Regions from separate parts of the Oleiphilus sp. HI0067 genome, predicted to be linked through region 4. Evidence: predicted binding sites of a transcription regulator. Region 4 holds the regulator's gene; each other region holds the start of a gene.

Region 1 (7,899 bases), on a different contig from region 4:
CTCAATCCCTAAGGACTTAAAGCGCCCTTCCCACAAAGTACCTGATCGCTCATACCTATGGTTAAAATAACGCACATAACGACGTCCCAAACACTGCATCATCTGAGAAATTGACTTATCAGTATGCGGCGTGACTAACAAATGTACGTGGTTGGTCATGAAGACCCAAGCATGGATATGTACATCAAACGTTCGCGCGTATTCATTTAGCCATGAGGCATATGCGACATAATCTTGTGTATCAATAAAACAAGGTTGGCGATTAACGCCCCTTTGAATGAGGTGCTGCGTCATACCCGCAGGGCATTGACGGAGTGAGCGAGCCATAGATCTTCCTTGATACTATTTGGCTTTGTTTGAAACTGGGGTCAGAGTACTTTTACTCTGACCCCAATATTAAACTTAGTTTTTAGCTTCTAAGAAATGTCCTTGAATCTCGGCATTATCTGGCTGTAAGGCAGCCGCTTTCTCAAGGTAAGGCAAGCCTTCTTCAGTTCTTCCAAACTTGTGCAACACCCATCCATAGCTATCAAGAACTGCCGCACTGTTTGGAGCGAGTTCCGCGGCACGGCTCAACAGCTCAAGTGCTTTCTTATCGCCGCGTTCAAAGTAAATCCACCCCAAATTATTCAAGGCAGCGACTGAATCTGGACGTTGCGTAAGCAGGGTCTCATAAACAGTAGATGCTTTATCCACATCATCATTCTGCTGAGCCTGCATTCCCACTAACAACATTGCTAAGGGGTTATCTGGCTGTGCTGTATACCACTCGGCTAAAAATGCTGTTCGTGCAGAATCATCTTTCAACAACCCAAGTACACGATGCAGTTTTTCAGCCACGCCAGGAGTCTTAGAAATCGCCCATGCAGCCTCATACTCGCTGCGTGCCGACGCTAAATCTTTTTTCGCAAAAGCGAGATCGCCTTTCAAAGCAGGGTAAATATGTCCAAGTTGCTCCTGTTGCTCTGCGAGCTGCGCAAGAATTTTTTCAGCTTCCTCGAACTGACCAGCCTTAATCTCTATTTCAGCCAACACCGCAACAACACGCACATTGCCCGGATTAGTAACTAGGCTCGTCGTCGCCACTTGGCGTGCTTTTTCAAGCTGCCCTGTTTTCAAATAATCCAACGCACGCGAATAATCGATAACAGCTTTCGCATCAGCAAGTTCAGCACCTTGATCAGGCAAAGTAGTCATTGCTGTTTGATAAGCACGCTCAGCGCCAGAGATGTTTCTATTCGCAAGTTCAACACGAATCAAAGATCGGAACGCAGCCATTGATTTGTTTGTCACTGCTAATTCTTCAAGCGATTTCACAGCCGCATCACGCCCATTCAAACGCGTTGACGCTTCATAAATTCCTGCATATGCCCCCATACTATTGGGCGACAACTCGAGCATTTTACTGAAACGATTTTTAGCTTCCTGATTGTTATTTTGAAGCAAGGCATTTCGCCCTAGCGCACCCTGGACAATAGCTTGGTTAGAAGTGCTTTCTGCTAAAGGAAGTGCTTTCTGTAAATAGTCATTTGAACCATCAACTTCGCCTAAGGTCGCCAAATACTGTCCGGCAATAAAGTTCGCTGTATAGTTCGAAGATTGCGCCCTAGCATTATCTAAAAGCAACGCTTTCGCTGTGGCTTGATCACCTGATCGCGTGTAATACGAGGCGATATCAATCAAAACTTGTTGCTGAGTAGGTGCTAGCTCAAACGCTCGTTGCAAATAAGGTAATTCTTGAGCTCGATCCACTTGCGGTGCAGAGCGATAAAAACTCGCCAATGCCAACTGCAAGCGTACATTTTTTGGATCGATCGATGCAGCTTTCTTAAGCGCTGCTTCGCCTTTTTCATATTGCTTATCTGAAACCGCTGCCAAGCCATACAAAGCTAGTAATTCAACCGAGGTTTGCTGTTCGATAGTTGGTTCTAATGCGTCTAGAACACGCCGAGGCTCGTTCAGTTTAAGATTGGTTGCCATATATACTTGGGTCGCCAGCGGGCTTGCCGTCTCTGGATCAACCACATCATCTAAGTAACGCGCTGCGGCTTCGGTATCGCCCTGCATGTAACTGATAATACCCAGCACCTGACGTGAACGAGTATGACCAGGATACTGCTCTACTAACTTCTCAAGCTTCTCTTTAGCTTGATCTAAACGATTCTCTTGAAAATCGGCCAAGGCTTCTTGGAAAGTATCATTTGCTTCGGTTGCGCCTGGAAATGCTTCAGAGAGAAGCTTTGTATAAATGTAGGCTTCGTTCGCGCGACCTTGTCTTGTAAGCACATAAGACAAACGCTCAAGCGTGAGTACACGATCAGGGAGCATTTGGTCGCTGGTCGGCAAAACAGACAGCAATTCACTTAAGGTTGATTCAGCATTCTCTAACTGATTTTCAGAAATCTCGATACCAGCTTTCAGCAATTGTGCTTTCGGGAACGCTTCGTCGTCAGCACTGACTTTTTCTACTAACACGAGCGCTGCAGGCATTTGACCTTCTAAGGCATTAAGCGTTGCCATACCGACATTCGCTCTGCCATCTTGAGGATTATTAGTTAAGAGCTTTTGATAAATAACGCGAGCTGCGTCGAAATCACCTTTCTTAGAGAGTAAGTCAGCCTCAAGCAACATCTTTTCACGCGTTGGCTCTTTAAGTTGCTCTAAGGTAGAAGAGGCAGATTGGAATTTACCCAACGCAATATAGGTTTCGGAAAGCTCCAATAAATAAGACTCTGAAGTCTCGCCAGCAATTGCCTCGAGGTAACTTCGGGCATTTTGATGGTTACCGACCTCATTCATTGCATCAGCAAATTCGATCATCACTTCAGGCTTACCACCAGACTTCTTCGCAGCGTTGCGATACTCAATCATCGCTGCCTTGTATTGCCCCTGAGACTGATACGCTTTCGCTCTGTCTAAGTGATTCTGAAACTCGGTATCCGTATCATCGCCGCCACAAGCTCCCAAAAAGAGCGCGGCAGACACTGCGGTAACAAGCTTTAATTTACTTACCTGACGTCGAATACTTCCTTTGCTTTCCATGATCAACCTTATTCTTCATTCAATGAATATCTACACGCAAAAAAGGTATCTATTCGACGCGTTGATCAACAGATACCTTTGGTACTCATCAGACTTTATGCTCGGCCGATTGAGTAATATGTAATGCCATAATTTTTAACGATAGCAGGATCGTACAGATTTCGTCCATCTACGATCAAAGGATTCGCTAACTTTTGCACAACAGCTTCATAATCCATGGCTCGGAAAGCCTTCCACTCTGTACAAATCACCAAGGCATCTGCACCTTCAAGAGCCGCATCTTTATTCGTGACCAAAGTAAGATCTGCACGCTCACCGTAAATACGTGAACATTCTTCCTGAGCTTCGGGGTCGTAGGCCACGACTTTGGCACCTGCATTCCATAATGCTTCCATCAGACAACGCGATGGCGCTTCACGCATGTCATCCGTTTCTGGTTTAAAGGCCAAGCCCCAAACTGCAATCGTTTTACCTGCTAGCTCACCATTAAAATGAGCACTGAGTTTTTCAAACAAACGATGCTTCTGGCGGTTATTCACATTCTCTACAGACTGCACAAGCTCTGATTCATATCCAGCATCTCGTGCGATACGTGTTAAAGCCTGCACGTCTTTAGGGAAACATGAACCACCATAGCCGGCGCCAGGATAAATAAACTGAAAGCCAATGCGCGGATCAGAGCCGATCCCTAAACGCACGCTTTCAATATCTGCATCAAGTCGTTCAGCCAAATTTGCCATTTCATTCATAAAGCTAATCTTGGTTGCCAGCATTGCGTTAGCCGCATACTTCGTGAGCTCAGCAGATCGAACATCCATGAACAGAATCTTGTCATGGTTACGATTAAACGGCGCGTACAACTCACGCATTGGTGCTTCAGACGACTCTTTCGAGCAACCAATGACAATTCGGTCCGGCTTCATGAAATCGCCTACAGCAGCACCTTCTTTCAGGAACTCTGGGTTAGAAACCACATCAAAATCAATCTCTACGCCGCGCTCCGCGAGCACACCCTCAATTTTCGCACGCACTTTATCGCCCGTACCGACGGGTACTGTAGACTTATCGATCACGATTTTTTCGTCTTGCATATGGGTCGCAATCGTTTCAGCCACCGCCAATACATACTGCAGATCTGCAGAACCGTCTTCATCGGGAGGAGTACCAACCGCGATGAACTGCAACTTAGCAAACGCAATGGCCTCTTCCGCTTTTGTCGTAAACTTCAAGTTACCCGCAGCAAAATTATTCTTAACAATGCTTTCAAGACCAGGTTCGTAAATTGGAATAACGCCGTTATTGAGCTTTTCAACCTTACTCTCATCGACATCAACACAAATAACATCGTGCCCCATGTCAGCCAAACACGCGCCGGTCACTAGCCCGACATACCCTGTCCCAAATATTGATACTTTCATTATTTACCCTTTGTCATTAACGCTTTGCTCGCGCCTTCCCTGCTTATCCTGCATGCTTAGTTTTAGTGAGTTTTTGACTAAAAATCGTTACCAAAACCAAGCTCTAAATTGCGAGCTAGAATATGACCGCAATATTACACTTATAAGTAAGACTAACGGAAACTTTTCATTCCTCTTACCTCATCACGGAACTGTTTCACAGGTTCACATTTAAGCGTCAGTGTTTTTTACACATTTACTCAACTTCGATTCCCTCTAAATCTCTACCCTACTAACTTAACGAGCCTTTAATGTTTTTGGCGTATTAATTGCAAATTTTCATGCCATCAGAAAATCATCTGGTAAAAACAACGAAGTACGCCAAACCAATTGCGAGATTGGGACGGAAAGCCAAGGGTCTGTTACTAAGGATGAAACAGACAGCCGGTTGCCACTTCAACAATTATCACGCTTATAAAGATAAATGGAGCATTACAATGAAACTAAAAAGCGTAATGACAGGTTTGGCACTTACAGTTGCTGCAGCTTCGGCTCAGTCAGCTGCAATCATCAGCGTTTCAGCTGGTGATGCTGCTTACCTTTCTGGTGTTGAATCAGCATTCTTAGGCACATTAGTTGCGTCAGACACTGAAAGCTTCGACGGCTGGGATACTAGCAACGCAGTATTCACCGGCAGCCAGCACGAAAAGTGGATTGACTCAGCAACAACACTAAGCACTGCGGTTGGCGATTTTACACTAACAGGTGCGGGTCAAGCAGGCTCAAACACTAACAACGGTAACCTTAAAATCGAAAGCTCTCGTACTGGCGAATATGGTCGTGAAGTTCTAGCGAGCGATGCAACTGACTTCTGGTTAGATAGCAACGACGCAACAAACGTTGTTTGGAACATCGATGCAGACGATTCATACAATGCGATCGGCTTCTACTTGGCAGACATCAACGACCAAGGCGGCCGCATCAAGCTTACTTATGAAGACGGTTCTACTGAAGAATACCAAGTAAATACTTCATTCCCGAGCGGTTCATTGTTCTACACAACTATCATCAGCGACATGGCTATCACAGGCGCGTCTCTTTACTTTGATAAGTGTGACGATCCAAACGGTTGTAACTCATACAACTACTCTGACGGTTGGGGCATCGACGACATCACTGTTGGTCACCACGTTCCAGAGCCAGGCACTCTTGCTCTTATGGGCTTAGGCCTTGCTGGTTTAGGTTTCGCGCGCCGCCGTAAAGCTTAATAAGCCACATCACTCTGATACCGGATCAAGTCCGGCATGACGATTGAGCACTAAAAAGGACACCAAACGGTGTCCTTTTTTCATTTAAAACAATGAGGTATTGCAACCCCTTACCATTCAGCTACCATGAATAAACACGCGTATTACATGGCTGGATGGATTTTGCCAACACTCACTCATACCTACCTGCAACTAAGCAGTCTATTTTTAGCTGTATTTTTTGTTTTTTACCCAACAACAGAAGTACTTTTAGATCGCTGGCTTAAATTCGATGAATCTTTATCTCATGGGCTTTTAGTGATCGCCATGAGCATTCATCTCAGCGCAAGAACTCTGCATAGAATCGAAACCCAAAACATTAAGAACGGCTCTCTATCAAACTACCTAACTTATATCGGTTTGGCATTATCAAGCCTTGCTTGGCTCGTCATATCTAGCGCTAATATAAACATCCTCGAGCAAGTTTTAATCCCAATTATTTTATGGTTCGCCACTGCCAGTTATTTAGGGCTACATATCGGTTTAAAACTCCTCCCCTCCATCGCATTCGTTTACTTTGCTATACCGATTTGGGACTACCTCAATCAAGCCCTTGTCGACTTAAGTAGCTTAACTGTGACTTGGCTAGTCGATCTCATCGACATTACCGCTCTTATCGAAGCAAATACCATCACACTTCCCTATGGTGCTCTAGTGATTGCCGACGGGTGTTCAGGACTGCGTTACTTTACAATTGCATGCGCACTCGCCGTATACGTAATTCTTGATTCAAAACCTAATAGGGCTCTAAGCACCAAGCTATTAGCAACCGCAATTGCACTTAGTCTATTCTCCAACTGGCTCCGAATTTTCTTGTTGATACTTATTGCTTATGAAACAAACATGGAAAGCAGCTTGGTCGCCGATCATGAAACCTTTGGCTGGATTATCTTCTGTATAGTGTTAGCGCCTCTATTTTTTATCGCTCGTCGGTTTGAACTATTCCCAGAGCAAAAGGAGCCTAGTAAACAAGCACTTTCTATCAAAAAAATAGCGCTTACATTCGCCCTTTTAATGCTAACACCTGTTTTAAGCTTCGCTCTAAATAGCGCAATAAAAGTACCCAATATTATTTCAAGCTCTCAATTAAGCTATACACCAGCAAAACCAGATACAAACATACCGAAACTTCCAAACGCAAAAATCTTGCTGCAGAAGAAAGCAAACAATTACGTGCAAAACATCCAGCTTTATAGAGTACTTAACTGGAAAGAAGAGAGCACCGAAAACCTTGTACCCTATTGGCCATCGCCATTTTCTCACACTGACTGGCTAGTCGAATCTCGAAACATTATTACCGCAGATACGCAACAATTTCAGTATGTTGGCCTTAAGCACAAGTTACGAGGTTACCGAGTATGTCTTGCATATCGTTATCAAGTGGGTCAACAAGAAGCGCTCTCGTATAAAAAAGCGAAGCTATTGCAAATCCCCGCAATACTGACGGGAACCAATTATTTTGAAGCGCAACTCGCAATCACCAATGCAAAAGACTGCGCTGCGACCGAGCCCTCAATGATTAACGCCCTCACTGAATTGAATACACCACTCATAGAAGTAAAAGGTTCATAAAATGTGCGGCATCACTGGCTTTTTCGTACAAGCTAATAAAACTGAACACACTGAGGCATCTTATACACATCTTAAGCTGATGGCAGATGTCATTGAGCATCGAGGCCCTGATGCCGAAGGTTTCTGGGTGAACACTCAGAACTCTGTGGCACTTGCTCACCGTCGCCTTGCCATTGTTGATTTAAGCGAGACAGGTCAACAACCAATGGAAAGCCAACACTTTGTATTGGTATTCAATGGTGAGATCTATAACTTTCGGGTTATAAAAAAAGAGCTAGAAAAGCTCGGCCAATCATTCAACGGCCATAGCGACACAGAAGTATTGTTATATGCCCTTGAACATTGGGGCTTACAAAATACGCTCGATAAGCTAGAGGGCATGTATGCGTTTTGCGCGTACAATAAATCAACAAATCAAGCATATCTCGTTAGAGACAGAATGGGAGAAAAGCCCCTCTATTTCAGTAAACAAGGGCATAAGTTTTTCTTTAGTTCAGAGCTTAAAGCGCTCAAAGCAAACCCATCATTTAACGCAAAACTTAACCGCGAAGCACTTGGAGTATACCTTCAACACAACTGCG
Region 2 (7,899 bases), on a different contig from region 4:
AAGGCATTGTTTCTTCAACAAGGTCTAAGGTTTTGTTGGCAGCGCTATTCGTCATATCAACGACGTAGGCTAGTCGGTCAGATGCATCATCAATTTTCGATAAAGCTTCTCGGCTTTGTACATCACCGCAATCAATCTGAAAGTCGCGAATCGATTCATAGAGACTGCGAGTCAATCGACCTACTTCGACATAAAGTGTTTTATCACGAGTTTGATTAATCTCAGAGATGAGACTAAGCGCGGAAGACAAGTCGCCCTGATCAACGAGATCTTTTAGCTGACTTGTTTGTTCTTTAAGCAGTTGTTCAAAGCCTTCTACACCTTCAATGCTTTGCGCTGCTTGAGACGGAGTTAGTTCGTTCATAACAGTACTAGGCATCAATTCGTTCGAAGATTTTCTCGATTTTTTCTTTCAAGACGGCTGCTGTAAATGGCTTAACCACATACCCATTTACACCTGCTTGTGCCGCTGCAACGATCTGATCTCGTTTTGCTTCAGCAGTAACCATCAACACAGGTAAAGACTTTAAGTCATCATCTGCACGAACGGTCTTAAGCAAGTCAATACCAGTCATTCCTGGCATGTTCCAATCCGTCACGAGGAAGTCATACTTACCGGTTTTCAGCATCGGCAATGCAGTATTGCCGTCATCAGCCTCATCGGTATTTGTGAACCCTAAATCGCGAAGTAGGTTTTTAATAATGCGCCTCATTGTCGAAAAATCATCAACAACAAGGATTTTCATATCTTTATTCAAGTCGACCTCCATTCCTGTCGAAACCTTTGATAGCGTTTCAAACCCTAATATGAAGTCTAGACAGAGAAATGAGTCTAGCCAGTTTTTTTTATTGGAAAATCAAGAACTTTGATTAGTTATGGATAGTCGTAAATTACGAATCAATCCACTCATACATTCTTGACTTTAAACGGATAGCTGCCTGTGAGTGAATTTGACTAACACGAGACTCACTCACATCAAGAATTAAGCCTATTTCTTTTAGATTCATCTCTTCTTCATAGTAAAGAGAAAGCACTAAATTTTCGCGTTCCGGCAAACGCTCTATCTCAGATGCCAGGGCTTTTTTAAACTGCTGCTCACTAAAGAAATCACTCGGTCGATCAGCAGTCGAGCCACTCTCGACTTCAAAGCCTTGGCCTTCAGAGTTTTCAGCCAGTTCCTCGAGTGAAAAAAGCTTACCGGCATTACTATCTTTCAGGCACGCAAAATATTCATCGAGAGACATTTCAAGCTCTGCGGCAATTTGCTCGTCACTCGCATCTTGCCCAGTTCTAGCCTCAATCGCTTTTACTGCTTCCGCGATGCGGCGCGCGTTGCGATGTACGGAACGAGGCACCCAATCGCCCTTACGGACTTCATCCATCATCGCGCCGCGAATTCGGATTCCGGCATAAGTCTCAAACGACGCACCACGATCACTTTCGTATTTTTGCGCAGCCTCTAGCAGGCCAATCATGCCGGCCTGAATCAAATCATCGACTTGAACACTTGATGGAAGGCGAGCCATTAGATGATGTGCAATACGCTTTACTAAGGGCGCATGCTTCACGATCAACTCATCTGCGTACTGTGTTTCTTTTTCGCTATACATCAACAAAACAGTATGGCCCTGCCGTAAAAGTACTGCATGGGGAATAAATCATTACGAGGCTACAGCCAATCCTAGGCTTGTACTAAGCGCTCAACAAAAAACTCCAAATGTCCTCTTGGAGTGCTTGGTAATGGCCACGAATCAGCCTTTTGAGCGAGCTGCTTGAATGCTATAGATGCTTTAGCGCGGGGGTAAGCTTCTAATACAGGGCGCTGACGCTGGACAGCTTTGCGTACGTTTTCATCGTAAGGAACAGAACCTACATATTGGAGTGCAACATCAAGAAAACGTTCCGTCACAGAGGTAAGCTTTGAAAAGAGATGGCGCCCCTCTTCTGGGCTGCGAACCATATTTGCAAGGACACGAAAACGGTACATGTCGTAGTCGCGATTAAGCAGCTTTATTAATGCATAGGCATCGGTAATAGACGTTGGCTCATCGGTCACAACCAGTAACACTTCTTGGGCTGCACGAACAAACGATACAACACCATCTGATATACCCGCTGCGGTATCCACAATCAGAACGTCAAGATCTTGTGATAATTCACTGAAGGCGTTGATTAAACCGGCGTGCTCTAGATGGTTAAGCGCAACCATCTTTTGCGTTCCGGATGCAGCCGGCACGATCTTTATTCCTTTGGGGCCTTCTACAAGAATATCGCGCAGACTTAAATCACCTGATATAACGTCTGAGATATTTCCCTTTGCGGTAATTCCCAAGAGCACGTCGATATTTGCCAAACCTAAATCCGCATCGAGCAATGTCACTCTGCGACCTAGATCCGCTAAGGCTAAAGAAAGGTTGATCGATACATTACTTTTACCGACCCCACCCTTACCGCCAGTGACCGCTATAACTTGAACAGGGCTAGAATTCGCCATGCTGATGAATATCCTTTTGTTTTACTTCTTCTTCGCTTCGAGACAAGACAAACCTTAAAAGCGACTACCAACAACCAAAATAGGTGATTGGTGAAATTTGTCTAGTTGACGCCAGTGATATTAAGCAAAATTGCTAACTGATTCGTCTACATGCTGCTGCGCATTCGCGTGGCTCGGAATTGTCACCCATCGCTCGGAACTATTCAATAATTCCTCCGCTTTATTGAGCAGACTTTGACGCTCCGCCAAATGAATATCTTCTGGCACTCTCTGGCCATCTGTTACATACGCGCAGGAAAGTTTACTCGCTATAAGGTAACTTAATGCTTCCCCAAAGCTTACAGCTTCGTCAAGTTTGGTAATAATTGTTCCCGCTAGCCCGACCATCTTGTAATGCTTATAGTTAGCCTTCATCACAGCATACTGACCCGTTGCCGGCATCACTAAGTAGTTTTGAATGCGATGCGCAGACATTTTCAATTCTTTAAGCTGCTCATTCCACGAACGATCAGACTGCATCAAACCAGCCGTATCCACCAATACAAGCTTGCGATCAGAGCACTTGTCTAGAATCGCATCTAAGCAATTATCCTCGTCAACAACATGCACTGGAACATTCAGAATTCTTCCAAACACTTTTAGCTGCTCGTGTGCGGCGATTCGGTAACGATCTGTTGTCACCAAAGCAATACCATCTGCCCCATGACGCATAACATAACGCGCAGCCAACTTACCAATCGTCATTGTTTTGCCACTTCCGGTCGGGCCAACAAGTGAAATCACGCCACCCATGTCGATGATTTCGCTATATTCTGTCTGAATCGCACCATGAATTTGTTTACGCACCTTTGCCCAAGCAGTATCAGAATCGCCTTCACTTGCAACGCTATCTAGCAATTGCTTTCGAATAGGCTGCTGAATCGCTAGACGCTCTAAGCGCTCATCTACGATCGATTGGCTTGGCGTCACAACAGCTTGAGGCATTGGTTCAATAGATTGTTGCGAAGTCGACTGTTTCGCCTGAGCAGAAATCATTTCGCGTAGTTCACGAAGCTCTTCCTGCATCACGTAAATCGCATCATCTTGCTTGCTCGAACGCTCATCATGATTGACTGCAGGAGTCGCCTGAATCTTATTCGTTTGACCAAACTGCTCTGTTTTAATGACGTTCTGTTCTTGCTTCACGCTCTCGATGCGGCGACGACTTCTATCCATTTCCGCCTGCAATTCGAGACTGCGCTCAGCGCGTTGTTTTGCGAGCTCGGACGCGCTCACTTTAGTTTCATTATTAGATACCTGAGCAACACCCTGCTCTGGCTGATCTTCATATTCGGCAGTTGCCAATATCTCGACACCACCATTTGTTTTTGAGTTTGAAAGAATCACCGCATCAGGGCCTAAATCTTCGCGTATCTGACGCAAAGCATCTTGCATTGAATGGGAGAAATAACGCTTAACTTTCATAACTCTTCACCTAAAGGCTTTTTTGACGACAACTTCCTGTAGTCAAATTATTGACCGACCGTCGACACTATATTTATTTGCTTGTTATCCGGAATCTCTTGATATGAGAGCACCCGAATACCGTCATTTACAAAGCGTGAGAACTTAGCCATCGCTGGGCGGACTGGCGCGGAAACTAACAGTATTACGGGGTTTCCAAGCATTTCTTGTCGCTGCGTTACATCTGCTAGTGAACGCTGCAAGTTCTCCACAATACCGGGCTCCAAGACCATTCCGAGATCATCGGCACCGCCGGTTTTCTGTGCTTGCTGTACAGACTTAAGCAATAGCTGTTCCAATTCAGGCTCGAGTGTAATAACAGGAATTTCCGCCTCACCTTCAATCAGGGTTTGTACGATCATCCGCTTCAAACCTTGCCGACAAGCTTCGGTCAACACTTCTGGCTCTGCGCCTTTAGGTGCGCGACTAATCAAAGCCTCAGCAATAGAACGCATGTCTTTGATTGGCACATCTTCTTGCAATAGATTCTGAAGTACTTTTAATAGAAAGGAGACACTTAAAGTGGTTGGCACTAATTCTTCAGCAAGTTTTGGCGCCTGCTTCGTCAACTGATCAATCCATTGCTGAACCTCTTCGTGACCCAATAGCTCATAAGCATGTTTTTGAAGAAGTTGGTTAAGATGCGTTGCGACAACAGTGCTTGCGTCCACAACGGTATAACCCAAGGCTTGAGCTTGATCTTTGTTCTCTGGATCGATCCAAACGGCTTCCATGCCAAAAGCAGGATCGACACCCGCAATTCCATCAATACTACCAAATACTTGCCCAGGATTAATCGCCAGCTCTCGATCGGGATGAATCTCTGCTTCGGCCAAGGTCACCCCCATCAAGGTGAGACGATAGACATTAGGCATGAGGTCAAGATTGTCGCGGATGTGCACTGATGGCATCAAGAATCCAAGCTCCTGTGAGAGCTTCTTGCGCACACCTTTTATACGACCCAAGAGCTGACCGCCCTGACCTTTATCAACCAAGGGTATTAATCGATAACCTACCTCTAGACCAATAATATCTACGGTCATCACATCATCCCAACCCAACTCTTTCTGGGACGATTCTTGTTGACCTTCTTGCCCCGCTGGAAGCTCTAGAGTTGAAGAGTCAGGTTGCACCTGCGCACTACCAACATTGGCTTGCGAGCCACGTTGAGGGACCGGCCCATCATAAGGTTCTACCTGCGGCTTTTTATTCTGGCGATCACGATACCAAGCCCCCGCGCCGACAAGAATACCAAGCGACAAAAACGCAAAATGCGGCATGCCAGGTACGATGCCCATCACGATTAGAATACCAGAGGCGATATACAAAGCCTTAGGCGACAAAAACATTTGATCAAGCACTTGTGATGACATGTCTTGTGTCGTACTAACACGCGTCACCATAATTGCCGCAGCGGTAGAAAGAAGTAACGATGGAATCTGTGCGACCAAGCCATCACCAATCGTAAGAAGCGAGTACTTTTGCATCGCATCATTGAACTCTAGTTGGTGCTGCAAAATGCCGATACTCAAACCGCCAATAATATTAATGGCTAAGATCAACAAACCCGCAATGGCATCACCACGTACGAACTTTGATGCACCATCCATCGCCCCATAAAAATCTGCTTCCGTGGCAACTTCTTCCCGACGCGACTTCGCCTCTTCTTGATTGATAATTCCTGCGTTAAGGTCTGCATCAATTGCCATTTGTTTGCCTGGCATCGCATCGAGTGTAAATCGAGCACTTACTTCAGATACACGCCCAGCACCCTTGGTCACGACCACAAAGTTGATGATCATTAAGATTGCGAATACAACTAGACCAACGGCGTAGTTGCCGCCAATAACCACTTCACCAAAGGCTTGAATTACTTTACCGGCTGCGTCCCCGCCCTCATGGCCTTCTAGGAGAACAACACGCGTTGACGCAACGTTTAATGCCAAACGTAGTAAGGTCGCAACCAACAAAACCGTAGGAAATATCGCAAACTCCATGGGGCGGAGCGCATAAACACAGACAAGAAGAACAACCAACGACAAGGCAATATTGAAGGTGAATAACAAGTCCAACAGGAAAGGAGGTACAGGCAAGGTCATCATGCCAAGCACCGCTATCAGCAATAGCGGAATGGCCATGTGGCTTTGAATAAATTTAAGCTGATTTAAGCCAAGACTTGTTTGCATAACACCTAATCAATCTTGTGATGATAACTACGAATGACGATTTTTCGTCACAACTATCGCTAGCTACAGTGTTTTGCAAAAATCGACCCAAGTTTTAACCCCGATCGATATTTTTTATAACATGCTGCTAATCGTGCTGTAGATCATCCGGAATTGGGATGTCAGGCATACTTGGGCGAGGTCTTGCACGTCTTCGGAATTGTTGTAACTGGAAGACATACGCAAGCACCTGAGCAACGGCCACATATAGACCCGAAGGCACCTCTTCCCCAACTTTTGAATTGTAATAAATCGAACGAGCAAGAGGCGGCGCAGCCACTAACTCAATATTATGCTCTCTACCGATTTCTCGGATTTTCATAGCAACCTCATCCACCCCCATCGCAAGCACGATTGGGGCATCGTCTTGATCAGGCTTGTAACGCAGGGCGACTGAGTAATGTTCGGGGTTGGTAATAATGACGTCGGCTTGAGGAACGTCTTGCATCATGCGCCGCTGAGAAATTTCACGCTGGAGCTGACGAACACGGCCCTTAACTTCAGGTTTACCCTCAGTGTCTTTGAATTCGTCTTTGACTTCTTGTTTGGTCATTTTCAGATTCTTATTGTGATCGTACATCTGAAAAGGAACATCAACAGCTGCAATAATAATCATCGTGCAAGACAGAAAAAAGAAACTCCAACCCAAAATATCGGCAGCATGAGCCATGGCCGTGACGGTCGCCTGATTGGCAATACCTAACAACTCTTCGGTATGAATTTGAAGTAAAACAACCGCGAAAAATAAGACAATCCCGACCTTGGCAATCGCCTTGGCAAGCTCTACGAGAGATTTGAGCGAAAACATCCTCTTCAAACCTTTCAAGGGATTCATACGGCTAAATTTAGGCGCGACAGCTTTGGGCGCTATCAGCCAACCACCAAGCACAATAGAGCCGGCAATTGCTGCAATAAAGAGCATTACCATTAAAGGCATCGTGACGAGCATGGCTTCGCCCGCAGCGTCCAGCAAATAAAGGCCCATTTGGTGAGAATCAAAAACAACTTCGCGTGGCAACACAAAGCTATGCTTCATGATCTCAACCATCGTTTCGCCAATTTGCGCGCCAAAGATCAGAAGCCCGCCCGTACCTACAATCAAAAGCAAGGCCGTGTTCAGTTCTTTTGAGCGCGCAACCTGCCCCTCCTCCTTGGCTTTTTCTATTCGCCTGGGGGTGGGTTCTTCGGTTTTTTCCTGACTGCTATCGTTACCTTCTTCTGCCATCTAAAAGCCCTGCATATCACGCAAAAATAAGAAGGTGTCGGTACTGAAATTATCAAACTGGGGCAATAAGCCTGAAATGCTCACCCAGACAATAAATAAACCGAACAACATACCGATTGGAAAACCCAAAGAAAAAACGTTCATCTGCGGCGCGGCACGCGTCATGATGCCGAACGACAAATTTATGATCAGCACCGCCGTAATGGCAGGCAACGCAATCACTAGCGCAGATGCAAACAACCAATTTATGCGCATCAGGAATCCCCAGAGATCCTCTCGCGACACGCTATTTGGGCCGATAATTTGGTCTGAAATAGGCCACGCCTGAAAACTTTGAACTGCCACTTCGATCATAACGAGGTGGCCATTCATCGAAAGAAAGATAAGCGTCACGCAAACTAAAAATATCTGAGATAGGATTGGGACATTTACCCCATTACTCGGATCGATC
Region 3 (7,899 bases), on a different contig from region 4:
CAGATTCTTCGATTCAGTGAGCGCCTGATCTTTAGAAGCAAAAGTAGCACCAAGATCTTCACAACACTGTATTACAGCCTGCAAATCAATCTGCTCGCGACAACGCAGCTTCAATTCCAATTCTCTTGCCATTTTCTAATCCAACACCTTAACAACAGTAAAATTTTACTAAACAACAGACACAAAAAAACCGGCCAATAGGCCGGTTCTTTTTAACTAGCTTACTAAGTTAGACTTAGAAATAGTATGTAGCACCGATTGAGAAGTTAGACTGATCCTTAGTAGTAGTAGAACCAGTTTCTTCTTCTGCATCAACGTATTCAATGTACGTGTACATGTTGTCGCTGATGTTATAAAGCGCTTGCAACCAGAACTCGTCAACAGTTTCTTCAGCAGCACCGTCCAAGCCGTTGTCACCAGTACCGTATTGAGCAGCAAATTGAGCAGCACCCATTGTGTACAATGCACCAATCGCAGCGTATGAAGCTTTATCTTGATCTTCGTAAGAAGCCATCAAAGTTAAGTCTTCAATAGCGAAAGTACCACCAAGACCGAATGCATCTTCTGCATCGCCACGACCAACTGCGTAAGAAAGAGTTGCACCGAATGCATCTGCAGAGTAACCAACAGAAGCAGAAGTCAATACAGTGTCAGTAGGCTTTTGATCAGCTTTTTGAGTAACACCAAAAGTCAAACCGTTGAAATCTGGAGATCGGTATTGGATGTTGTCACCTTCAGACATACCAACCAAGTTACCAGTTCCGATACCATAAACTTCTTCGAAGTCCATAACGTCGAAATCTTCAGCAACAGTATCGTCAGAACCAAACTGAACGCTACCGAAATCACCTTTTACACCGATGTAAGCTTCGTCAAAACCGTTAAGGCCGCCGTTACCTTCTTTGTCATCAGCATCGAACTCAAGCTCAGCTTTGAAATAACCTGAGATACCTGAAGCGATCTCGTGCTCGTGCTTGAAGCCAAGCGTAGAACCGTTATCTGCGAACTCAGAAGTAGTATCATCTGTAAGCGAGTCATCAGTAGTGTCGTTAACTAACTGAATGTTACCGTAGATAGTTGGCATTAAATCAAGCTTTTCAGCAAGATCAGATGCATGATCCATCGCGAATGCGTTTGAAGATAGTGCAGCTGCTGCTACAGCTGAAGCGATCAGAGTCTTTTTCATTTCGTCTTCCTTATTGCTAATTGAAGATTGGGCCTTGCCCGCTCGTTCTTAGTTAATTTAATAGCTATTAAATTGTTTTTTATAGTTTCAATGGGAAACCCCAAAGTGGTGCCCATTTAATTTCACACCCATGACAGAAATATTACAACCGAAATGACCGAGCAATTTCTTTCACGACTGCCATACTTTCGAACACTGAGTGCACCAAAAGTATGCTCGTTGGTTTGACCAAAAGTATCTTAAGCCAAAAAGTTCACATTTCGCACGTTACAGCTTGTTTAGAAAATATGCGCTTTGTCAGCACTCGTTTCTAAACAAGAGTATCGCCGCTTACTAATGGCAAGTTACTCCATTTCCTAACGCTTAAGCATTTAGCTAGAACCGTGCCAGATTTCCAATGGCACCCACAAAAACCTACAAAATGTTCATTTTTATAGTCAAAACAGCGTGTTAGAGCAATAACTTAATGCATTCCCTTGTATTCTGTTTAGTACACTTTGTTACACTACGCAATTTTTTAGTGCAAAAATTCTTATTTTTGTCATATTTCAGGGAAAATAAGGCAATAAATGCAAGATTAGAGCTCTAACATAAAGGTCACAGGCCCGTCGTTTAAGAGGCTTACCTGCATATCTGCGCCGAATTGACCGGTCGCAATATTTTGGTGCGATTCGTACGCTTGTGCCACAAAGTGGTTATATATCAACTCACCATGCTCCGGCGGCGCCGCTGAAGAAAAGCTCGGCTTGGTTCCTTTTTTAGTATCAGCCACTAAGGTGAACTGTGACACAACCAACAAACCGCCATTTATATCAGCAAGACTTCTCCCCATTCTTCCGTTCTCATCATCAAAGATTCTATAAGCGAGAATTTTTTTGAGCATACGGTCTGAAACCAGCTGATCGTCATCTTTCTCAACGCCTAGCAGCAGAAGAATACCCTCATCAATAGCTCCGACAATTTGCCCATTCACTTCAACCGATGCATTTTTTACTCTTTGAATAAGTGCTTTCATCGCCTCACTTTCCAAAACCAATTAGAGGTCAGAGTAAAAGTACTCTGACTCCAGTATATGTTTACTTTCTCAAGATATAAAAAAAGCCGAAGACATGCTTCGGCTTTCTAAACTTTACTGAAAAACTTACTTCGCGCGCTTACGTTCGTTTTCAGTCAATAGCTTTTTACGCAAACGAATGCTTTCAGGCGTTACCTCAACTAGCTCATCATCTTCGATGAATTCAAGCGCTTGCTCTAGCGTGTGACGAATAGGTGGAACCAGCGTTAACGCTTCATCTGTGCCAGATGCACGTACGTTCGTTAGCTGCTTACCTTTTGTAGGGTTAACTGCCAAATCGTTAGAACGAGAGTGAATACCGATAATCTGGCCTTCATATACATCTACAGCGTGACCCAAGAATAAACGACCACGATCCTGAAGATTGAATAAAGAGTAAGACAAGGTCTTGCCTTTCACCATTGAAATCAATACACCATTTTGACGTGATACAACTTCACCAGCTTTAACTACATCATAACGATCAAATACAGATGTCATGATACCGCTACCTGATGTAAGCGTAAGGAACTGACCACGGAAACCAATCAAACCGCGCGACGGCACTGAGAACTCGAGTTTTACGCGACCTTTGCCGTCTGGCTCCATGTTAGTCAACTCAGCCTTACGCAAACCAAGCTCTTCCATGATCGAACCCTGATGCTGATCTTCAACATCAATTACTACGTTCTCGTAGGGCTCCATCATCACGCCATCGATTTCTTTCTCGATAACTTCTGGACGAGATACTGCTAGTTCAAAGCCTTCACGACGCATTGTTTCGATCAAAACTGAAAGGTGAAGCTCACCACGACCGCTCACAACAAACTTATCAGCTGTATCGCCCTGCTCAACACGCAATGCTACATTATGGATAAGCTCTTGATCTAAACGATCTTTGATATTTCGTGAAGTTACGAACTTGCCTTCGAGACCAGCAAACGGCGAATCGTTTACTTGGAAGGTCATGCTTACTGTTGGCTCATCAACACTTAGCGCCGGCAATGCTTCAACATTTGCTGGATCACATAAAGTATCTGAAATGCTTAATCCGTCGATACCATTAATACACACAATATCGCCCGCACTCGCCAAATCAGTATCCACACGATCAAGACCATGATAACCCTTCACGTTAAGAACCTTACCTTTACGCTCGTTGCCATCTGCTTGCTTAACAATAACTTGCTGATTAGGCGACAGCGTTCCGCGCGTGATGCGTCCAATACCAATAACACCTACATATGAATCATAATCCAATGCAGAGATTTGCATTTGGAAAGAACCCTCAGGGTCAACTTTTGGCGCTGGAACTTGATCAACGATCATTTGAAACAATGGCGTCATGTCTTCTGCCATTTCTTCCGGATCATCTCCCGCAATACCATTCAATGCAGACGCATAAATCACAGGGAAGTCTAACTGCTCATCGGTTGCACCGAGTCGATCAAACAAGTCGAACACCTGATCCATTACCCAATCAGGACGCGCACCCGGACGGTCAATCTTGTTGATAACAACAATCGGGTTCAAACCTTTCTCAAACGCCTTTGACGTTACAAAACGCGTCTGTGGCATCGGTCCGTCTACTGCATCAACAAGAAGTAGTACAGAATCAACCATAGAAAGAACACGCTCTACCTCACCACCGAAGTCGGCGTGCCCAGGAGTGTCCACAATATTAATACGGTAATCATTCCATGTAATTGCTGTGTTCTTAGCAAGAATGGTAATGCCACGCTCCTTCTCTTGATCGTTCGAGTCCATAATTCGCTCAGCACCTTCATCTTTACGATCTAAGGTACCGGACTGACCTAACAAGCCATCAACCAGGGTAGTCTTACCATGGTCAACGTGCGCGATAATGGCGATATTTCTAAGGTTCTCAATCACAACAGCAATTCCCAAAAATTTGAGGGTTAAAAAATCGGACGCGGAGTATACAGCAAGCAAATGAAGATGGACATCAAATGTACATTTATTTGCAATCCTACCCAAAACAACGAATGCACCAAATTGACCCTGCAAGAAGCCATGCGCACCATTAAGGCGCAATAAAAACCTTTGTAAAATTCCAAGAAATTCCTAATTCGTTGTTTATACTCAAAAAATAGAGCCTCTTAACTTTTGGCAAGATGCTTGCATATCTAGTGAACCAAAAGCGGGCACACCCCGTGAAACCCTATAAATAGGTTGCCTAGCGTGTTACGCTGCTGCCAATTTTATAGGCGCGAGTACGAAATAAGCCCCAAAGAACGCTTATTGCGTCAATAAAACAACAGTTTGCGACAACAAACATCTGCAAAGGTGATAACAATCGTCGCAGACCGAAATACAAGAACGACCTCTTTGGTGTTCGAAAACATCCGTTAAATGGAGTAAATATAATGTCAGAGAAAACTCTGGGCCTGATCCAAGAAAATGAAGTAACGTGGGTAGACCTTCGCTTCACAGACACACGTGGTAAAGAGCAGCACGTAAGCATCCCTTCATCTGAAGTTGACGAAGACTTCTTCGAAGAAGGCAAAATGTTTGACGGTTCATCTATCGCTGGCTGGAAAGGCATCAACGAATCAGACATGATCCTTATGCCTGACGACTCTACTTCAGTTCTTGATCCTTTCACTGAAGAAACCACTCTTATCTTGCGTTGTGACATCGTTGAGCCTGCAACTATGCAAGGCTACGAGCGTGACCCACGCTCTGTTGCTAAGCGCGCAGAAGAATACTTGAAGTCTACTGGCATCGCAGACAGCGCATTGTTTGGTCCAGAGCCAGAGTTCTTCGTATTTGACGATGTTAAGTGGAAAGCTGACATCAGCGGTGCGATGTACCAAATCAACTCTGAAGAAGCTGCATGGTCTAGCGACGCAAGCATCGAAGGCGGCAACACTGGTCACCGTCCTGGCGTTAAAGGCGGTTACTTCCCAGTACCACCAGTTGACTCTTTGCACGATCTTCGTGGCGCAATGTGTGCTGCAATGGAAGCAATGGGACTAGTGATCGAAGTACACCACCACGAAGTAGGTACTGCTGGTCAGTGTGAAATCGGCGTTGGTGCGAACACACTTGTAAACAAAGCCGACGAAGTTCAAATTCTTAAGTACTGTGTACACAACGTTGCACACGCTTACGGCAAGACTGCGACATTCATGCCTAAGCCTCTTGTAGGTGACAACGGTTCTGGTATGCACGTACACATGTCTCTAGCAAAAGATGGCAACAACATCTTCGCTGGTGACGGCTACGCAGGTCTTTCAGACGAGTGTTTGTACTACATCGGCGGTATCATCAAGCATGCTCGCGCGATCAACGCATTCACTAACGCTTCTACAAACTCTTATAAGCGTTTGGTTCCAGGTTTCGAAGCTCCAGTTATGCTTGCATACTCTGCACGTAACCGTTCAGCTTCTATCCGTATTCCATTCGTTAACTCGCCAAAAGCGCGTCGTATGGAAGCTCGTTTCCCTGACCCATCTGCAAACCCATACTTGGCGTTCTCTGCATTGATGATGGCTGGTCTTGACGGTATCCAGAACAAGATCCACCCTGGCGATCCAGCAGATAAAGACTTGTACGATCTTCCAGCTGAAGAAGCGGCTGAGATCCCAACTGTTGCTGAAACGTTTGACGTTGCACTTGACGCTCTTGAAGCTGATCACGAATTCCTTACAAAAGGCGGCGTGTTCACTGAAGATATGATTCAAGGCTACCTTGAACTTAAGCGTGAAGAAGTTGAGACATTGAACATGACAACTCACCCAGTTGAGTTCGACATGTACTACTCAGTTTAAGACTTTGTTTTAAAGAAAAGCCCAGCAAATGCTGGGCTTTTTTATATCTGAGGTTCATACTAGTAGCAGCCTAATACGCAACGGAGCTGCCCGAAGCCATGACAAAATCAATCATTTCTTCCCTCTTCCTTTTGGCTTTAACAATTGGCCTAAGTGGCGCTACCAAGGTCTACAAAACCATTAACCCTGATGGCAGCATCTCTTTCTCAGACGAACCAAGCGAACGCTCTGAAACAATAGAAGTGCAAGATGTCGCTACAGTACCCGCACTTAAACTACCTCCTAGCTCAACGAACACTCAACAAGCTGACACAACAACAAAAGAACTCTATCAATCCTTAAAGATACTAAGCCCTAGCAATGACAGTGCATTCCACAGCGGCTCTGGCACAGTAAACATTTCTTTTACCTCATTCCCAGAATTAAGACCGAGCCACATATATAAAATCTTCATCGATAACCAACTCGTAGGCGAACAACGCACCACATCGTTGATTGTTGATAACGTATTTCGCGGAACGCACCAACTTAGCGTTCAGATTAGCGATGCTAGCGGTAAAATCATCAAATCCTCCTCCATATCTTTCACAATGCACCGACCTTCAAAGCTAAACTAAACTCTTGATGCACCACCATGGTGCATGTAAAATCTTCATTGTGCTCTCCTCAAGTGCGAAGGATTGTTATCGAGCGATTAACAGAATAACAATCTTGGTAAATTCAATAACTTAGCTCTTATCAAAATGAATGCACCGCAAATGGTTTAATTATTGCTAGTTGTCTTAAACGGTGCGAAACCATCATATAAAGCCAGAAAAGACGAATGAAAAACCAAAACATTCAGCAATCAGTGATCCTAGACAACCTATCGACATCCGTTCTCGTTTTAGCGGAAGACTTGACGGTGCTTGATTACAACCCTGCTGCTGAAATGTTGACCCAAGTAAGCCAAAAACGCTTGGAAGCCGCGAAATTTCCTGAACTATTTAGTGACATTGAAAGTAATCTCATCGACGAGATGAAAGAGATCCTTAAAACGGGGCACTCTTACACTCAACGCGAATGTAAGATGACCTTATTAAATGGCGAACACATTCTCGTTGACTGCACTGTTTCTAGTCTGATCGCTAATAATGCGCCTTGTTTACTTGTTGAGATACAAGCAAAAGATCGATTACTTAGAATCAGCCGAGAAGAACAGCTACAAGAAAATCAAGAAACAGCGAAAATCCTCATTAGAGGCCTTGCACATGAAATCAAGAATCCTCTTGGAGGAATTCGTGGTGCGGCACAGCTCCTGTCATCGGAACTAAGCGATGAGCAAAGCGAGTATACGCAGGTAATCATAGAAGAAACGGATCGTTTACGTGATCTTGTGGACCGCATGTTAGGCACCCACAAAGCGCTCAATCTGAGCCCTCTTAACGTGCACGAAATCTTGGAGCGCGTATGTGCGCTCATTCGAGCCGAGTCAGGTAATGCAATTCGCATCGTCAAAGACTACGACCCAAGTATTCCTGAGATACAAGGAGATAAAAGCCAACTCATTCAAGGCTTCCTAAATATCGCAAAAAATGCGCTGCAAGCATTAGAGCCGCAAGCGCAATCTGGTGAAGACGCGAGTATCACTATTCGTACGCGTGCGCTAAGACAATTTACGATTGGTCAAACACGCCATCGAATCGTTGCTCGTATCGAGCTTATCGATAATGGTCCCGGCATTGATAAAAACTTCATTCAGAACATTTTCTACCCAATGATTAGCGGTCGCGCTGAAGGCACGGGCCTTGGACTGTCAATCACACAAAGTATTTTTACCAAACATAATGGTTTAGTAGAGTGCGAGAGCCAACCTGGCCGTACTG
Region 4 (7,899 bases):
TAAACCGAGCAGGTCTGAATCATCCACACCAAGCAAGTCATCTTTATAATCTCGCGCAGGAAAATGAAATGGCACAGGCCCGTCAGGTAAACCGTTAACAAATTGCTTAACTAAGGCAGAATCAGAACGACGTAATTCTTCAGGAGAGCCCGCTCCAATCACGCGACCATCGGCAATAACAATCGCGTGATCACAAATACTCAATGACTCAGCAATATCATGAGAAACAAGAACGCTCGTTAGGCCTAGGGTGTCGTTTAATAAACGAATTAGCTGCACAAGAACTCCCATTGCGATCGGGTCCTGCCCCGCAAAAGGCTCGTCATACATAATTAAGGCAGGATCAAGAACGATTGAACGCGCGAGAGCAACACGACGAGTCATACCTCCAGAAAGCTCTGAAGGCTTCATATCACGCGCACCACGCAAACCCACAGCATTGAGCTTCATGATCACGATGTCACGAATCATATCCTCAGGAAGTTTAGTGTGGGCACGCAAAGGAAACGCGACGTTTTCATAGACGGTCAGATCAGAAAAAAGCGCCCCACTCTGAAAAAGCATGCCCATTTTGGCGCGCGCTTTAAATAACTCGTCGCGACCTAAGGTTTGGAAGTCTTGGCCATCTACCAATACTCGACCACCCTCTGGTCGCAGCTGACCACCAATGAGCTTGAGGAGTGTTGTTTTACCAATACCACTAGGCCCCATAATCGCCGTCACTTTTCCTCTCGGAATGCTCAGACTGAGGCCATTGAAGATTTTTCTATACCCGCGGGAGAAGCTAAGATTTTCGACTTCTATATAGGAGGACAAGCGATTTCCTAATTTATTCTAGTGTTCCTTTGAGGCGTCTGATTGTAGCGACCTCAAGAAAGCATTTACAAGTAAAAACTAAACAAAGCAATTACAGGTCTTATTACTTGCACTGTACCGGTAAGTCTCGCAAAATGCGCGCTTTAACAAAACCTTATAAGAGCAATACCCATTGTTAGTATTCAGTTTAGCCGTAATTATCGGTTTGATAATTTTAATTTGGAGTGCGGACAAATTTGTTGAAGGTGCGGTAGCCACGGCACTCAACCTTGGCATGACACCGATGCTTGTTGGTCTAACCATCGTCGCATTTGGCACATCCGCTCCCGAGCTTATCGTATCAGGCATGGCAGCCCTCGAAGGAGCCAGCACACTCGCCGTTGGAAACGCTTTCGGCTCCAACATTGCGAACATAGCACTAGTGCTCGGTGTAACTACGCTCATTTCTGCTATTCCGATTAAGCTCGGAATACTAAAAATTGAACTACCTATACTTTTGATCGCAACAGCGCTCGCAACGATTGTTATCATTGACGGCCTGCTCGATTTCAACGATGGCTTGATCCTTATTGGCATACTCCTCATCTCGCTCATCGCACTCGCTAAACTCTCTTCCTCTTCTTCAGAATTACCTGAGGAAGTACAAGACAATGAACCCATGGCTCAAACCAAAGCGATCACGATTTTGGTCGGAAGCATTGCAGCCCTTATCTTAAGTTCAAGAATGCTCGTTTGGGGGGCAAGTGGCATAGCAAGTTCGCTTGGAATTAGCGATTTGATCATCGGTTTAACCATTGTCGCGATAGGTACAAGCTTGCCCGAATTAGCGGCATCGATTGCTAGCGCATTGAAGGGTCACCATGACCTTGCTCTTGGCAATATCATCGGCTCTAACTTATTTAACCTACTCGCAGTGCTAGCCATCCCAGCACTGATTGCACCGCCATTTATCGAGCAAGCAAACTTGATTCGCGACTATGGATTCATGTTCACGCTCACTTTCGGCCTTGCTCTTGTATGTTTTATCAACCACCTCTTTAAACGAGAGAAAATTGGAAAACTTGCCGGCACAGTGATGCTAAGCAGCTATATTATCTACCTATTCGTTCTTTATCAGGATTCAGCCAGCACAATTGCATGAATTATATAGACTCTGGAAAACGTACAATTGAAATCGAGCGCGATGCAGTAAACGCTTTGCTCGAACGAATCGATAGCTCATTCGAAAAAGCTTGTGAGTTAATGCTTCAGTGCTCTGGCCGAATTGTTGTGACAGGCATGGGCAAATCAGGTCATATCGCCAACAAAATTGCAGCCACTTTAGCAAGCACAGGCACACCTGCATTTTTCGTTCACCCCGGTGAAGCAAGCCATGGCGATCTAGGCATGATCACCAAACAAGATGTTGTGCTTGCCATTTCTAACTCGGGCCAGACGGAAGAAGTGGTAACTATTCTTCCTCTAATCAAACGCATGGGCGCGCCACTCATCAGCATGACAGGCAAGCAAAGCTCCGCACTCGCGACAGCTAGTGATGTTTCATTAGATATAAGCATCAGCAAAGAAGCTTGCCCCCTGGGACTTGCCCCAACATCAAGTACAACCGTGACGCTAGCCCTTGGTGACGCGCTTGCTGTTGCACTTCTTGAAGCTAGAGGCTTTTCAGAAGAAGACTTTGCCTTCTCTCATCCAGGCGGAAGCCTTGGGCGTAAGTTGCTATTGACTGTGGAGCAACTGATGCACACAGGTGACAGAATTCCAGAAGTCAGCCCTGCTACACCCCTGACCGAAGGGCTATTTGAAATATCGGATAAAGGCTTTGGCCTCACAGCGATTGTGAATGATGCTAACGAGATTCAAGGCCTCTTCACAGACGGCGACCTTCGACGCGCCTTTGATGACAAGCTAGATCTTCACAACACAGAGATCTCAAAAGTAATGACCAAGAACTGCAAAACGATTCAGTCTAAGGCGCTCGCCGCCGAAGCATTGCAAGTCATGGAAGAATACAAGATCACAGGGCTTTTGGTATCTGATGAAGAGAACAAACTAGTTGGCGTGATCCATATGCACGACCTTTTGAAAGCGGGTGTCGTATGAACCATTCAATAAACGAAGCAGCGAAAAATGCTGCAAACAAGATCAAACTTTTAGGTCTCGACGTTGATGGCGTATTAAGCGACGGAAAAATTGTTTTTTCTGCTCAAGGCGACGAGCTAAAAGCGTTTTGCACACTCGACGGCCACGGCATTAAGCTCCTCCAACAAAACGGTATTGAAGTTGCCATTATTACGGGCAGGAACTCGCCTCTTGTCGCCCGCAGAGCAAGAGACTTAGGTATCAAGCATTTAGTTCAAGGACGCGAAGACAAAAAGATTGCACTTGATGATATTCGCCAAGAATTGGGACTCGACTGGGAGCAATGCGCCTATATGGGAGATGATTTGCCTGACCTATCTGCCATCAAGCACTGCGGCCTTGGCATCACCGTCCCGAACGCGCATAGCTTTGTGAAAGAACATGCAGACATGTGCACACAAACAAGCGGAGGCCATGGCGCCGTAAGAGAGGCATGCGACTTCATACTATCAGCGCAAGGTTTACTCGACGACATTCATCAATCATTTTTAAAAAAGTGATATGAGCAAAACCTTTAAACGATCAAAATTCTCATTATTGGCGGTCATCTTACTGGTCGGGGTAAGCCTGTTCTACACCAGCGACATTACACAAACTGAGACGCCAGAACTATTCAGCAATGAAAAGAAACCTTTTGCTTTCGCTAACAATACCTACCTACGGGAATTCGGAGAATCAGGCGAACTAGAACTAGAAGTCAAAGCAGATAAGTCTCTCTACTTTAAAGATGATGCCCTGATTACGACAGAATCTCCAACCATTTGGTATACCAATGAGCAAGGCGACAAATTAAGACTTAACGCAGAATCAGGGCAATTTAACGCCGATACTGGAAACCTATATCTAGAGGATCGGGTCAAGCTTTCTCGTACTAGCTCAGAAGGACAAATCACAACAATCCTTACCCAAGACCTGAATATCGATACACGCAATGACTTTATATCTACTGATCGCGAAGTTAGTATTACTCAGGATAAAAGCACGCTTAAATCTATCGGATTAGAAGCATCGCTCAACGATCGAAAAATCGAACTCTCTCAACGCGTTAGAGGTATTTATGACTTGGCGAATTAATAGCCTAGCTCTAGTCACTTTATTTTTACTCACTGCCACGCACAATGCTCACAGCATTGACGTAGATCGAACCCAACCTATTGAAATTGAATCCGACAGTGCCGTGATCGATGATTCACAGGGTTTTTCGACCTATCGCGGCAACGTTATCATTCGCCAGGGTTCGACAACACTCACCGCAGATAACATCAGTGTTTTTGCTCGTGAACGCGCCGTAACACAAATCATTGCGAATGGTACACCCGCGACATTCAAGCAAACAGACGCCAGTAGCAATATTCAAAACACCAGCGGCCAAGCTGAACAAATCACGTATAAAGCAAAAGATGCTGTTTTGATTTTTAACGGCAACGCCACACTCGCCCAGGACACCAATTCGTTTTCCGGAAATCGCATTGAATACGACATCATGGACAAAGCAATTCGCGCCAAAGGGGATCAAGATAGTGGCAAACGAGTGAAGATTCAGTACTTCCCTCAAGCATCTGAGCCTTCAAGTGAAAACTCCGATTCACAAACCAACGACAATCTAGACCAAGCGAATCCTAATGAAGACACTTCAAGCTAAGCATCTTGCTAAAGCCTACAAAAAACGACAAGTTGTTATCGACGTATCGCTTGAAATCAAAACAGGACAAATTGTTGGCTTGCTTGGTCCGAACGGCGCGGGTAAGACTACCTGCTTTTACATGATCGTTGGCCTAGTATCCAAGGATAAGGGCCAAATCCTCATTGATGACAGAGACATTAGCAACATGCCAATGCATGGGCGCGCAAAAGCCGGTATTGGTTACTTACCACAAGAAGCATCAATATTTCGAAAACTTACTGTATATGAAAATATTCTGAGCGTTCTGCAAACGAGAAAAGAATTAAGCAAGGCCGAACAACGCGAAAAAGCCGATCAATTACTAAAAGAATTTCATATAGAACATATTCGCGACAGCCAAGGTATGGCTTTATCCGGGGGCGAGCGCCGTCGCGTCGAGATTGCGAGAGCTCTCGCAATGGAGCCAGATTTCATTCTACTAGATGAACCTTTTGCAGGGGTTGATCCAATTTCAGTAAGCGACATCAAGCAAATAGTGCGACAAGTTCGCGACCGAGATATTGGCGTACTTATCACCGACCACAACGTGAGAGAGACCTTAGACATTTGCGAACAAGCCTATATTGTTGGCAATGGACACATCATTGCATCAGGCTCGTCTGAGCAAGTATTAGAGAACAAAAAGGTGCGCGAGGTTTACCTTGGCGATGAATTTACAATTTAAAACCAAATTCCCTGTGCAATTACCAGTGAAAAAAGGTTTAACTAAGTTCATCAAAAACTCGTTCAAATTCTTCTCGGAAGTTCTTAAAATAGAAGATATGACATTACGTGCTGGACAAGCACATAGAGAATTCGTTCGACAATGACAAAAACACTGAAAAAGTTAGGATGACCGACTGATGGTAATGAAGGCATCCCTACAACTCAAAATGGGGCAAAGTCTTACAATGACGCCCCAGCTGCAGCAGGCTATTAAACTGCTTCAGCTATCGACTCTAGATCTTCAGGCGGAAATCCAAGAAGCATTGGAATCAAACCCAATGCTAGAAATGATTGAAGACAGTCCTGAGACGCCAAATAGCGAGTCAGAGCAAAATTCAAAAAATGAACAATCTAGCGAAGTATCAAATTCAGAAGTCGAGCCATCACGAGATCTTCACGAAAGCGAACGCGATGAATTTAGCGATTCGATACCAACCGATTTACCTGTCGATACTGCATGGGAAGACATCTACCAAACAAGTGGCCCAGCAAGCTCTGGCACAATGCCAGATGAGAACGACAGCGATTTCGAAAGCAGAAATTCAATTAGCGAGTCTCTGAATGATCACCTGCTATGGCAACTTAATCTAACACCATTTTCTGACCGCGATCGTTTAATTGCAGAAACAATTATTGATGCGATTGACATGGAAGGCTATCTACAAAATACCATTGAAGATATTCATCAAGGTCTATTTAACGAAGAAGATGAAGATCCAGTCGAACTAGAAGAAGTTCACGCAGTTCTGAAGCGTGTTCAACATTTTGACCCAGCAGGCGTGGGCGCAAAAGACCTTCAAGAATGTCTAATGCTTCAGTTACGTCAACTAGATCCCGACACTGAGTGGCTACCGCAAGCCAAGCTTGTCGTCAGCCACTATATCAATCTGCTGGGTAGTCGCGATTACGCACAGCTCATCAGAAGAAGTCGTCTTAAAGAAGACGATTTGAAAGAAGTTCTTCGCTTGATCCAATCGCTAAACCCTCGCCCAGGCGAGTCAGTGATTCAAGCGGAACCAGAATACGTTGTTCCCGACGTCGTGGTGAAAAAGGTAAATGGGCGCTGGAAAGTAGAGCTCAATCCAGAAATCGCACCTAAGATTCGCGTAAACAACAGCTACGCTGGCTTTATAAAACGTGCAGATAATAGCAACGACAACAACTTCATGAAGGACCAACTTCAAGAAGCTAAGTGGTTTATAAAAAGCCTCCAAAGCAGAAACGAGACTTTGCTCAAAGTTGCAAGCAAAATTGTTGCACATCAACAAGGCTTTTTAGACTATGGTGAAGAAGCAATGAAACCGCTTATTCTCCATGATATAGCCCAAGCAGTTGATATGCATGAATCCACAATTTCTCGCGTAACAACGCAAAAGTATATGCACACACCGCGTGGCATCTTTGAGCTGAAGTACTTCTTCTCAAGCCATGTTGGGACGACTTCTGGCGGCGAATGCTCATCGACGGCAATACGCGCTATCATTAAAAAATTAATTGCTGCTGAAAATCCTAAGAAACCTCTTAGCGACAGCAAAATTGCAGACCTACTCAAAGATCAAGGCATTAACGTTGCTCGCCGTACTATTGCAAAGTACCGCGAAGCGATGTCAATCCCGCCTTCTAACGAAAGGAAGCGTTTAATGTAAGAAGCTGTATATTCGCAAGACTTGTTAGAAGCATCCGCGGAAATTTCTTCCGCAAAAAACCAACAAGGAGACATTTATGCAAGTAAACATCACCGGTCACCACGTTGAACTAACAGATTCAATGAAAAACTACGTTACTGACAAGCTAGAGAAGCTTGAGCGTCACGTGGACGGTATAACAAATGTGCAGGTCACCCTTTCAGTGGAAAAGCTAAGACAAATTGCGGAAGCCACACTTCACATTAGCGGCGCAGACATTCACGGTACTGCAGAAGACGAAGATATGTATACATCTATCGATAAGCTTATAGACAAGCTTGATCGACAGATACTGAAACACAAAGAAAAACAAGTTGCGCGCTCGCATGGGGCCGTGTAGCTACTCGTAGTATTGGAAGAAAAATGAACGAAGGTTCAATTACTATTAGCTCTATTCTTGTTCCGGGACTGACTCGCGTCAGTTTCCCGGGCACTAGCAAGAAAAAAACACTAGAGCATATCGCAGCTGCAATTTCACAAGAAATCCCCGAGCTGTCTGAAGAAGATTTATTCGAAAATCTAATTGCCCGTGAGAAATTAGGTAGCACTGGAATCGGACAAGGAATTGCCATCCCTCACAGCAGAATGTTGAGATGCTCAAAAGTCATAGGCGCATTATTTACACTTGAACAAGATATCGCGTTTGACGCAATCGACAACCAACCAGTTAATCTACTGTTTGTTCTGATCGTTCCTAAAGAAGCAAGCAGCGAACATTTAGAGTTACTTAGCCAAATAGCGGAAAGATTTAATGACTCTTCTTTTTGCAATAAACTACGTGCTGCATCATCTGATTCTGAGCTTTATACGTTAATGACTGAAAGCTAACTGCCTTACTGTGGAGGCACCATGAAACTCGTAATTATTAGT

What was found. Region 4 encodes sigma-54, which starts transcription at its own class of promoters, with help from an activator protein. Its sites were predicted from a motif close to TGGCACNNNNNTTGCTNT; they were not measured.
Region 1: A3739_RS29145 (PEP-CTERM sorting domain-containing protein) is a predicted target of sigma-54. The motif match lies at 4,758-4,775, and genes of this name have one in related genera.
Region 2: flhA (flagellar biosynthesis protein FlhA) is a predicted target of sigma-54. The motif match lies at 6,257-6,274, and genes of this name have one in related genera.
Region 3: glnA (glutamate--ammonia ligase) is a predicted target of sigma-54. The motif match lies at 4,369-4,386, and genes of this name have one in related genera.

What each region holds. Positions count from the first base shown of each region.
Region 1 covers NZ_LWFI01000113.1:6,827-14,725, reverse strand. Annotated here, with positions in the region: gene A3739_RS01550 (transposase) at 1-327, opposite strand, end outside; gene A3739_RS01545 (tetratricopeptide repeat protein) at 403-3,042, opposite strand; gene A3739_RS01540 (UDP-glucose/GDP-mannose dehydrogenase family protein) at 3,138-4,460, opposite strand; cyclic di-GMP riboswitch class I at 4,810-4,895, shown strand; gene A3739_RS29145 (PEP-CTERM sorting domain-containing protein) at 4,937-5,707, shown strand; gene A3739_RS01530 (archaeosortase/exosortase family protein) at 5,834-7,318, shown strand; gene asnB (asparagine synthase (glutamine-hydrolyzing)) at 7,320-7,899, shown strand, end outside.
Region 2 covers NZ_LWFI01001133.1:127-8,025, reverse strand. Annotated here, with positions in the region: gene A3739_RS16475 (protein phosphatase CheZ) at 1-364, opposite strand, end outside; gene cheY (chemotaxis response regulator CheY) at 372-758, opposite strand; gene A3739_RS16465 (RNA polymerase sigma factor FliA) at 892-1,611, opposite strand; gene A3739_RS16460 (MinD/ParA family protein) at 1,683-2,495, opposite strand; gene flhF (flagellar biosynthesis protein FlhF) at 2,616-3,959, opposite strand; gene flhA (flagellar biosynthesis protein FlhA) at 4,007-6,184, opposite strand; gene flhB (flagellar biosynthesis protein FlhB) at 6,312-7,448, opposite strand; partial or broken gene fliR (flagellar biosynthetic protein FliR) at 7,449-7,899, opposite strand, start outside.
Region 3 covers NZ_LWFI01001088.1:88,207-96,105, forward strand. Annotated here, with positions in the region: gene A3739_RS15530 (CYTH domain-containing protein) at 1-132, opposite strand, end outside; gene A3739_RS15535 (porin) at 236-1,186, opposite strand; gene dtd (D-aminoacyl-tRNA deacylase) at 1,764-2,201, opposite strand; gene typA (translational GTPase TypA) at 2,328-4,133, opposite strand; gene glnA (glutamate--ammonia ligase) at 4,628-6,034, shown strand; gene A3739_RS15555 (DUF4124 domain-containing protein) at 6,133-6,651, shown strand; gene glnL (nitrogen regulation protein NR(II)) at 6,858-7,899, shown strand, end outside.
Region 4 covers NZ_LWFI01001277.1:1,999-9,897, reverse strand. Annotated here, with positions in the region: gene A3739_RS19675 (ABC transporter ATP-binding protein) at 1-816, opposite strand, end outside; gene A3739_RS19670 (calcium/sodium antiporter) at 989-1,957, shown strand; gene A3739_RS19665 (KpsF/GutQ family sugar-phosphate isomerase) at 1,954-2,916, shown strand; gene A3739_RS19660 (HAD family hydrolase) at 2,913-3,455, shown strand; gene lptC (LPS export ABC transporter periplasmic protein LptC) at 3,457-4,029, shown strand; gene lptA (lipopolysaccharide transport periplasmic protein LptA) at 4,013-4,597, shown strand; gene lptB (LPS export ABC transporter ATP-binding protein) at 4,578-5,303, shown strand; gene A3739_RS19640 (RNA polymerase factor sigma-54) at 5,488-6,990, shown strand; gene hpf (ribosome hibernation-promoting factor, HPF/YfiA family) at 7,067-7,369, shown strand; gene ptsN (PTS IIA-like nitrogen regulatory protein PtsN) at 7,393-7,857, shown strand; gene rapZ (RNase adapter RapZ) at 7,879-7,899, shown strand, end outside.